Regions from separate parts of the Agromyces endophyticus genome, predicted to be linked through region 2. Evidence: predicted binding sites of a transcription regulator. Region 2 holds the regulator's gene; the other holds the start of a gene.
The links. The regulator HrcA, encoded in region 2, represses chaperone genes, less so after heat shock. The targets are predictions, from matches to a motif close to TTNGCACTCGNNNNNNNCGAGTGCNAA.

Region 1 (4,522 bases), 1.6 Mb from region 2:
CGTGATCACCGAGTGCCTTCGGGCGCAATCGAACGCAACGCCGCGATCGGCGGGAGCACGCCTGTTCGGACGCACCCCGCTGAGCGCGGACTCGGAGCCCTGGTACCTCGGTGCGCTCGGCGAGCTCGAGGTCGCCCGCCGGCTCGATGCGCTCGGGCCCGACTGGCGCGTGTTCCACTCGGTGCCGATCGGCCGCGGATCGAGTGACATCGACCACGTCGTGATCGGCCCGCCCGGCGTCTTCACGATCAATGCGAAGCACCACGAGGGCCGAGACATCTGGCTCGGCGCGAAGCGACTGCTCGTCAGCGGACAGCGCACCGATCACCTGCGCAACGCCGGCTTCGAGGCGAAGCGGGCATCGCAGCGGCTGTCGGTCGCGGTGCGCGCACTCGTCGATGTCACGCCGATCATCGCGATCGTCGGAGCCCGCAAGATCATCGTGCGCGAACGACCGACGACCGTCGTCGTGCTGCGCGAGCGCGAGTTGGTCAAGTGGCTGGGTTCGCGGCCGGCGACGGTTCCGCCCGGTGAGATCGAGCGGCTCGCGGATGCCGCGGCCCGACCGTCGACGTGGCATGAGGCGCCGACGCTCGACGTAGCCGATGTCGCCGCGTTCGAGCGGCTGCGGCGCGAGGTCGACGGCGCGCGCGGGCGTCGGCGGTGGTGGGCGGTCGGCGGCCTGCTCGCGATGTTTGCGGCGTTGCCCATCGCGGCGGTCGCGGCGTGGACGTCGGTGATGTCGGCGTTGATGCCCTGACGTTCGTCGGCCTGCCGGGTGATTGGCGACCGGCGACAGAGTGACCCTCGGAGAGGGGTCTTTACGAAATCACCTCACAATCGAAGACTTTCGCACATGCGCCAGAGGGCGCATCCGCAAAGGAGCGCATATGAGAGTGTCACCGTATTACTCGATCAACCCGTCTGACCCGGACGTTCACCACAATCAGAGCGAATGTCCTAGCGGCCAGCAGATCCCCGGGTACAACAAGCGTCAGGGGACTGGTGGTCACCCGCTCTGCAAGCACTGCGCGTCGATGTGAACCGCGGAGCGTCGGCGGTCTGCTCGTGGCGTGGACCGTCGGCGCTCCCACTACCGTGTACGAACCAGGGCGTGAGGGGTCAGCGTCACCTTGACGAGGTGCAAGTCCGCTGCTGGCGAGACACGGAGCCGCCATCGACCGACGGCCCGAGGCGGCGGCCGGCCAGCACATCCGCGCCACAGCACCCGGGCTCCCGCCACTCATGGGGCCGCCTTCAAGCCAGTTCACTCCCCGTAGATGAACCGCTCCGCGTGCGCGACCGCCTTCTGGAACGAGTCGTTGCGCAGGGTCACTTCGTCGCCCACCCGCCCCGATGCGGATTCGATGTAACTGGTCAGACCCGGTGGCCGGAGCACCCAGATCCCGCCGCTCGGCGGAAGGTAGAAGACCGCGAACGAACGGGTCGTCGGGTCGTCCTCCCAGACTGGTACCACCGCGACGGCGGCCCCCGTGTCGACGTTGATCCATTGGGCGCGGGGCCGGGGTTGCTCCGCGTCGTAGACGCTCGGATCGAGGAACGGCGCCGTGCCCTCGCCCCACTTCTCCTCGAACCGCTCGTGGAACACGGGGAACATCGTGTGATCGTATCGACGCCAGCCCGCACCGCTCTGGTTCACGATTCTCTCCTCTGGTCGTCGAGCAGACACACCCGGGAGCGGGGTGCACCGCACACCCGCATCCCGGATGCGACTGCTCAATGCCGCCGGCAGCTCACAGTCCGCCACCCCTGCGGAACCCGCGCCTTCGCCACCGCGAGCGCGTGCTCCTCGCTGACGCCTTCGCCCTCGAGGACGAGCGCGTCGCCGGTCGGCGGGTTCGTCGCGATGATCGACACCTTGACTGTGTCGACCGTCGACGTACGCCGGCCACGGAGTCGGGTCAGCGGTGCGGGCACGCTCGCACGATTCGGCGATGCGACGTCGGAAACGGCAATCCCTTGCATCATCAGCTCCCTGTCGGGGGCCGGCCACCGGGCCCGGCGGACGACGGCCGTTCGCAGCCGAACGCGCCACGAACACCGGGCACCGGATGGCCGCCCGGTGCGATCTACTTCGCAGTGACTTGCTTGTCGGCGTGCGGCGTCGACGTGACCGCGATCTTGCGCGGCTTCGCCATCTCGCTGATCGGGATGATCACGCTCAGCACCCCGTTGTCGTAGTGGGCGCTGATCTGCGTGGTGTCGAGCCCGTCACCCAGGGTGATCCGACGCTGGAACGACCCGCTCGGGCGCTCGCGAACGAGCCACTCGGTGCCGCTCTCCGAACGCAGGGTGCGCTCCGCCCGGATCGTCAGCAGCTGCCCGTCGACATCGACGTCGACCGACCCCGGATCGACACCGGGAAGGTCGGCTGCCAGAACGTAGTGATCTCCGTCGCGGTGCAGATCGATGGGCATCACCCGCGGCCCCTGCGTCGCGTCGCGCATGGACTCGGCGAGGCGGTCGATCTCCCGGAACGGATCCCAGTACATGGCCATTGGTCTCGTCTCCTTCCAGTTCACCATTGACCTGAGTGAGTCATCCTCACCCGCCTACCAGATTAGCACTCTCGGCACGCGAGTGCTAAGTGCGAAGAGCGTGCTGCGAGCCGCCGGATCGTGTCGCTCGCCTACGGAATTCACGAGTGCGGGGCATCCGTCATCGCGGAGAAGGGTCGAATGGTCGGAACGAGAACGGTAGCGAGTCCGTCGCGAGGCGGGCGACGCAGCGCGCGATTACGCCGGGTCGGCGCCCGAGAGGTCCTCAACCGCTTGCGGCGTCGTTCCCTCGAACAGCACGCCGATTCCGAAGGGGTCGGCCATCTCGAGGCTCGACTCGACGAACCGCAGCATCCAGGACCCGTCAGCCCAGATCACGGCCTCCGGTTCGCCGAACGGCACCTCAGGAGCGTCCAGCTTCACGAGTTCGGACTGCCCGAGGGCGAACTCCGGCTCACGCAGCCGTTCGCGCAGATACTCGCCGGCGAGCTCGGCGAACTCGCCGAACCGAGTTCCGACTGTCGCTGCAAGCTCAATCACCGCCGGCTCCGGCACACCGGCCGGCTCGATGACCAGGCTCACAGCTCCGCCGTCACCAACCGCGTCGACGCCCATGACCGAGGTCCAACACGCGATCGAGTCGTCCGAATCAACACGGGAGAAGGCTGCCCCACCGTGACGAGGCGCTCCGGAAGGTCATCCACGAGCCCAGTCAATCACGGCCGCGTACGGGAGCCGCCCACGGTGTGCGCTGCAGTCAGTCGAGCATGGCGCTCCGCCGCCCGGCATCCTGCAAGCGGGCCGCGCGGATGTCGCGCCGGGCCAGGTGCAGGGCTTCGCCGGCGAGGTCGGCGACGTGCTGCGCCATGGCGATCACGTGCGCTCGGTGGTCTTCGTCGGCCAGGGTGACCCGCGCGGTCGAACTGCCGAGGTAGTGGCCGAGATCGATCCGGACGCGCTCTGACTGGGCCAGCTGCGCCAGGGCCTCGGGGCCGATCCAACCCGGGTGGCCGACGATCGTGTCGCGCACCAGCTCGAGCTGCTGGTCGGCGTCGTAGACAGCGTGGCGTACGTGCTCGGGCGACGAGGCGGGGTGCGTCGCACGCTCGCGGACGGCTGCGATCGCGGCATCCAGTGCGTCGTTCGCGGCGTGCAGCCGAGCGAGGCAGGCGAGCGGGTCGGTGTTCACGCCGGCCGCCGGCAGATCGGCGAGGGCTGACTTGAGCTCGGCGATCGCGCCTGCGACGCCGCGCGACTGCGGCTCGTGCTGTGCGGCGGCGAGGTGCCGACGAGACTGCTCGACGAGCGCCGCGAGCTTGGACTCGGCGTGCAGTGCCTCGACCTCGTAGGTCTCGACCGCATCGAGCGCGGCCGCTGCTCGGTGTACCGCTTCGGTCGCGGCCTCGAGCGCGAGGTTCGCCTGCTCGCGCAGACCAGCCGCCCGCCGCCGCTCGGCCACGCGCGCGCTGTGCTCGGCGAAGTCGAGCAACCGTTCGGCCTCGACGGGGTTGACCGCGACCTCGGCGAGCGCCTCGCTCGAGTAGCGGGCGGCCAGGTGTTCGATGATGTCGCGGGTTTGCGGTATCCGCGAGCGAATGCTGGCGGCATCCGATCGGACGCCGGCGATGGCCTCGGGTGCGCGCCGCGCCAGTGTCAGCCGGCGCGCGAGGGTGGCGGACTGCTCGTCCATCCTGCTCATCGCCGACGCGCACAGTTCGACGATGCGCGCGTCGCGGGCCCGCACCTCGTCGGGCGTGCCGCGCACGACGTCGTGATTCGCCCGGTTCACCCGGAACGCCTCGCCCAGGAGTTCACGGCCGACGACGATCGCCTGGCTCAAGCCCTCGGTCGAGTCCGATCCCAGTTCGGCCTCGGCGAAGGCGAGCTCGTCGACGGCGACGCGGATGCGCTCGTCGCAGGCGAACAGGGCCGATCCAGCCCGCTTCGCCAAGTCTGCGTCGTGGACCTCGAGTTCGTGCGCATCGCGTCTGCGCCTGACCCCG
Region 2 (4,522 bases):
TCCTCCGCGACGAGCACGAGCTCGCGCGGCTCGGTCGCGACGACCGTGCCGCGCACGACCACGCCGCGACCGTCGCCGATCGAGATGCGCTCGCCCGTGCGGATCCGGGCGACGGTGACGGCATGACGCGCCTCGTCGCCGGTGAGCCGCAACTCGCCCCCCGGCGCGAGCGCACCGAGGTCGAGCGACTCGTCGAGGTAGAGGCTGCTCATCGCCGGCCGCTCAGCCGAGGAACCGGTCGCGCAGCCGGGCGAAGAGCCCCTGCTGGAAGTGACTGAGCTCGGGCTTCGGCGACTTCTTCGAGGCGGCGAACTGCGAGATGAGGTCGCGCTCCTTCGACGAGAGCTTCGTCGGGGTGACCACCTGCACGCCGACCTTGAGGTCGCCGCGTCCGTTGCCGCGCAGCTTCGTGACGCCCCGGTCCTTCACGGTGAGGATCTCGCCGCTCTGCGTGCCGGCCCGCACCTCGAGCTCGACATCGCCGTCGAGGCCCGGGATCTTCGCCGTCGTGCCGAGCACGGCGTCGGTCATCGCGACCTCGAGGGTCGCGAGCAGGTCGTCGCCGTTGCGGCTGAAGACCTCGTGGTTCTTCACCTTGATCTCGAGGTAGAGGTCGCCGTTCGGGCCGCCGGCCGGGCCGGCCTCGCCCGAGCCCGGCATCTGCAGGCGCACGCCCGTGTCGACGCCGGCGGGGATGTCGACGGGGACCGTGCGGCGCGCCCGCACTCGGCCCTGGCCCTGGCAGGTCGTGCACGGCGTCGCGATGATCGTGCCGTAGCCGCGGCAGGTGCCGCACGGGCTCGAGGTCACGACGTTGCCGAGGAGCGAACGCACCTGGCGCTGGATCTGGCCGCTGCCGTGGCAGATGTCGCAGGTGACGGGCGACGTGCCCGGCTGGCAGCACGAGCCCTGGCAGGTCTCGCACCGCACGGCCGTGTCGACGTCGATGTCGCGGTGGGTGCCGAAGATCACCTCGTCGAGTCCGACCTCGACCCGGATGAGCGCGTCCTGGCCGCGCTCGCGGCGCGACCGCGGTCCGCGGCTCTGCTGGCTCGCACCGAAGAACGTCTCGAAGATGTCGCCGAAGCCGCCGAAGCCCTGGCCGTTGAAGCCGCCCTGACCGCCGCCGAGGTCGTACTGCTGGCGCTGCTTCGGGTCGCTCAGCACGTCGTACGCGTGCGTCACCTCCTTGAAGCGCTCGGATGCCTCGGCGCCGGGATTCACGTCGGGGTGGAGCTCACGCGCAAGACGGCGGTACGCCTTCTTGATCTCGTCGGGGGTGGCGTCGCGCGAGACGCCGAGGACCTCGTAATGGTCGGCCACGGAGGGCTTGTCCTTTCGGTTGCGCCGTCGGATTCGACGGCGGCGGGTCAGTTCTCGCCGAGCGTGCGGGAGAGGTATCGGGCGACGGCGCGGACGGCCGCCATGCTGTTGGAGTAGTCCATGCGGGTCGGCCCCACGACGCCGAGGCGCGAGATGTCGCGCCCGGGGATCTCGAACGCGCTCGACACGATCGACGTCTCGCCGAGCCCGAACGACGCGTTCTCGCGACCGATGCGCACGGCGACGGCGTGCTCGTCGGTCGCCATCTCGCCGAAGAGCCTGAGGAGCACGACCTGCTCCTCGATCGCCTCGATGACGCCGAGGATCGAGCCCGCGAAGTCCTGTTCGGTGCGCACGAGGTTCGCGGCACCGGCGACCACGAGCCGGTCGCTGCGCTGCTGGCGTGCCTGGTCGGCGAGCGTCGCGGCGAGGGTGTGGAGCACCGCGGCGTGGCGACGGTCGACGCTGTCGATCTCGCCCGACAGCAACTCGGTCGCATCCGTCATCGTCGCGCCGGCGACGAGTTCGTTCAACCGGTGCCGCAGCGAGGCGAGCGTCTCGTCGTCGACGGGCTCGGCGAGTTCGGCGAGTCGCTGCTCGACCTGTCCGGAGTCGGCGATGAGGATGCACAGCACGCGTTCGGGTGCGAGCCCGACGAGCTCGACGTGGCGCACGCGTGCGCTCGCGAAGCTCGGGTACTGCACGACCGCGAGCTGCTTGGTGAGCTGCGAGATGAGCCGAACCGTGCGGGCGAGCAGCTCGTCGAGGTCGCTCGACTCGCCGAGGAAGGTCTCGATCGCCTGCCGCTGCGCCGAACTCAGCGGGCGCACGTCGGTCAGCTGGTCGACGAAGACGCGGTAGCCCTTGTCGGTCGGGATGCGACCCGACGAGGTGTGCGGGGCGGCGATCAGCTCCTCTTCTTCGAGCAGCGCCATGTCGTTGCGGATGGTCGCGGCCGAGACGCCGAAGGCGTGCCGTTCGACGATCGTCTTCGAGCCGACCGGTTCGCGTGAGGCGACGTAGTCCTGCACGATCGCGCGGAGCACGGCGAGACTGCGTTCGGAGACCATGGTCCTCGCTTCCCTCTGCACGACCCGACTCGGCGGCGAGCGTTGGCACTCGACCGACCAGACTGCCAATCATATCGCGACATCCCGTGGCGCGGCCGTTGCCGCGTCGGTGGGCTGGCGCTACCGTATGGAGGTCCCGCGCGCCGCCCACCTGCCGCGTCGCGCTCCGCCCCACTTCCGCGACACCTCCCGAAAGGTCCGCCCATGAGCGACACCACTCCGCCGCCCGCCTCCGAGCCCCAGCCCGCCGCACCGCTCGCGCACGACCAGGATGTGCTGTGGGGCTCGCTCGCACAGCTCGGCGGCATCATCGGCCCGCTGCCCTCGCTCATCATCTGGCTCGTCTTCAAGGACCGCGGCCCGTTCACGAACGTCGAGGCGAAGGAGGGCCTGAACTTCCAGATCACGGCCGTGCTCGCGTACGTCGCGATCGTCATCGTGAACTCGGTGCTGTCGCTCGTGACCTTCGGGTTCTGGAACATCGTGGGATGGCTGCTCCCGACCGCCCTCTGGGTGACCGTGATCGTGTTCTCGATCCTCGCCTACGTCACGGCGAAGGACGGGACGCACTATCGCTACCCGTTCGCGATCCGGTTCATCAAGTAGCCGTTCCGTCATGCATCGCCGAGCGCGCCGCTGGAACACTTCCCCGGCGCGCTCGTCTGTGCCAGCATGACGTTGCCCCCCGTTCAGCCCTTCGAACCATCGATCAAGGAGACCGACATGTCCGACACCACGCCCCCTCCCCCGCCGCAGGACCCCTATCAGCAGCCGAGCCAGCAGATGAGCCCCTCCGACGAGAAGCTGTGGGCGACGCTGATCCACATCGGCGGCATCTTCTTCAGCTTCGTGCCGGCCCTCATCGGCTACCTGATCCTGAAGGACAAGGGGCCGTTCATCCGCGAGCACACCGCGACCGCGCTGAACTTCCAGATCACGATGGCGATCGCCTACGTGGTCGGCAGCATCCTGACGTTCGTCATCATCGGCATCTTCATCCTGATCGCCGTGTGGATCGTCACGATCATCTTCAGCATCATCGCGGCCGTCAAGGCGAACCAGGGTCAGCCCTACACCTACCCGCTGTCGATCAAGTTCGTCAGCTAGGTCCTCGACCGATCGGAGCTACCCGACGGGTTCGCCGTCGAGCAGCCGCCGGACCACCGCGTCGGCCAGGAGCCGCCCTCTCCGCGTGAGCGTCAGCACACCGGAGAGGGCGGCTTTCGCGTCGACGAGGCCGTCGGCGATGAGACCGGCCACAGCCTGCCGGCCGCCCGCCTGCAGGGAGGCGATCTCGAGGCCCTCGTGGATGCGGGTCGCGAGCAGCACCCGCTCGGTCTCCCGCGTCGCCGCGTCGAGGACCTCGCGCCCGACCGCGGGCGACACGCCGGAGGCGAGCCGTTCGGCGTACGCCGACGGGTGCTTGGCGTTCCACCAGCGGACCCCGCCGACGTGGCTGTGCGCCCCGGGACCGACGCCCCACCAGTCGTCGCCGCGCCAGTAGCCGAGGTTGTGCCGCGAGCGGTGCCGCGCGCCGCGCGCCCAGTTGCTGACCTCGTACCAGTCGTACCCGCCCGCGGCGAGCAGCTCGTCGGCCAGCTCGTACATGTCGGCCTCGAGGTCGTCGCTCGGCTCGGCGAGCTCGCCACGACGGATCTGGCGCGCGAGCTTCGTGCCCTCCTCGACGATGAGCGCATAGGCGCTCAGGTGGTCGGGTTGCTGGGCGATCGCGTGCTCGAGGCTCCGCCGCCAGTCGTCGAGCGACTCCCCCGGCGTGCCGTAGATGAGGTCGAGGCTCACATCGAGGCCGGAATCGCGCGCCCACGCGACCACCTGCGGCACCCGCTCGGGGTCGTGCGTGCGATCGAGCGCCGTGAGCACGTGCGGCACCGCCGACTGCATGCCGAACGACACGCGCGTGAAACCGCCGGCGGCGAGCTCGTCGAGCTCGCGCGGCCCGACCGAGTCGGGGTTCGCCTCGGTCGTGACCTCGGCGCCATCGGCGAGACCGATCTCGTCGCGGATCGCGCCGAGCATCGCCACGAGATCGTGAGCGGGCAGCAGGGTCGGCGTGCCGCCGCCGAAGAACACCGTCTCAGCCGGGCGTGCGACGACCTCGGATGCCTCGA

Region 1: a site for HrcA is predicted at 2,582-2,608, ahead of MUN74_RS12065 (Hsp20/alpha crystallin family protein). Genes of this name have one in related genera too.

Annotation. Positions count from the first base shown of each region.
Region 1 covers NZ_CP095042.1:2,665,265-2,669,786, reverse strand. The annotation lists gene MUN74_RS12080 (nuclease-related domain-containing protein) at 1-760, shown strand, start outside; gene MUN74_RS12075 (hypothetical protein) at 1,268-1,618, opposite strand; gene MUN74_RS12070 (hypothetical protein) at 1,738-1,938, opposite strand; gene MUN74_RS12065 (Hsp20/alpha crystallin family protein) at 2,091-2,519, opposite strand; gene MUN74_RS12060 (hypothetical protein) at 2,757-3,134, opposite strand; gene MUN74_RS12055 (hypothetical protein) at 3,277-4,470, opposite strand.
Region 2 covers NZ_CP095042.1:25,727-30,248, forward strand. The annotation lists gene MUN74_RS00125 (16S rRNA (uracil(1498)-N(3))-methyltransferase) at 1-212, opposite strand, end outside; gene dnaJ (molecular chaperone DnaJ) at 223-1,323, opposite strand; gene hrcA (heat-inducible transcriptional repressor HrcA) at 1,371-2,393, opposite strand; gene MUN74_RS00140 (DUF4870 domain-containing protein) at 2,598-2,999, shown strand; gene MUN74_RS00145 (DUF4870 domain-containing protein) at 3,117-3,500, shown strand; gene hemW (radical SAM family heme chaperone HemW) at 3,519-4,522, opposite strand, start outside.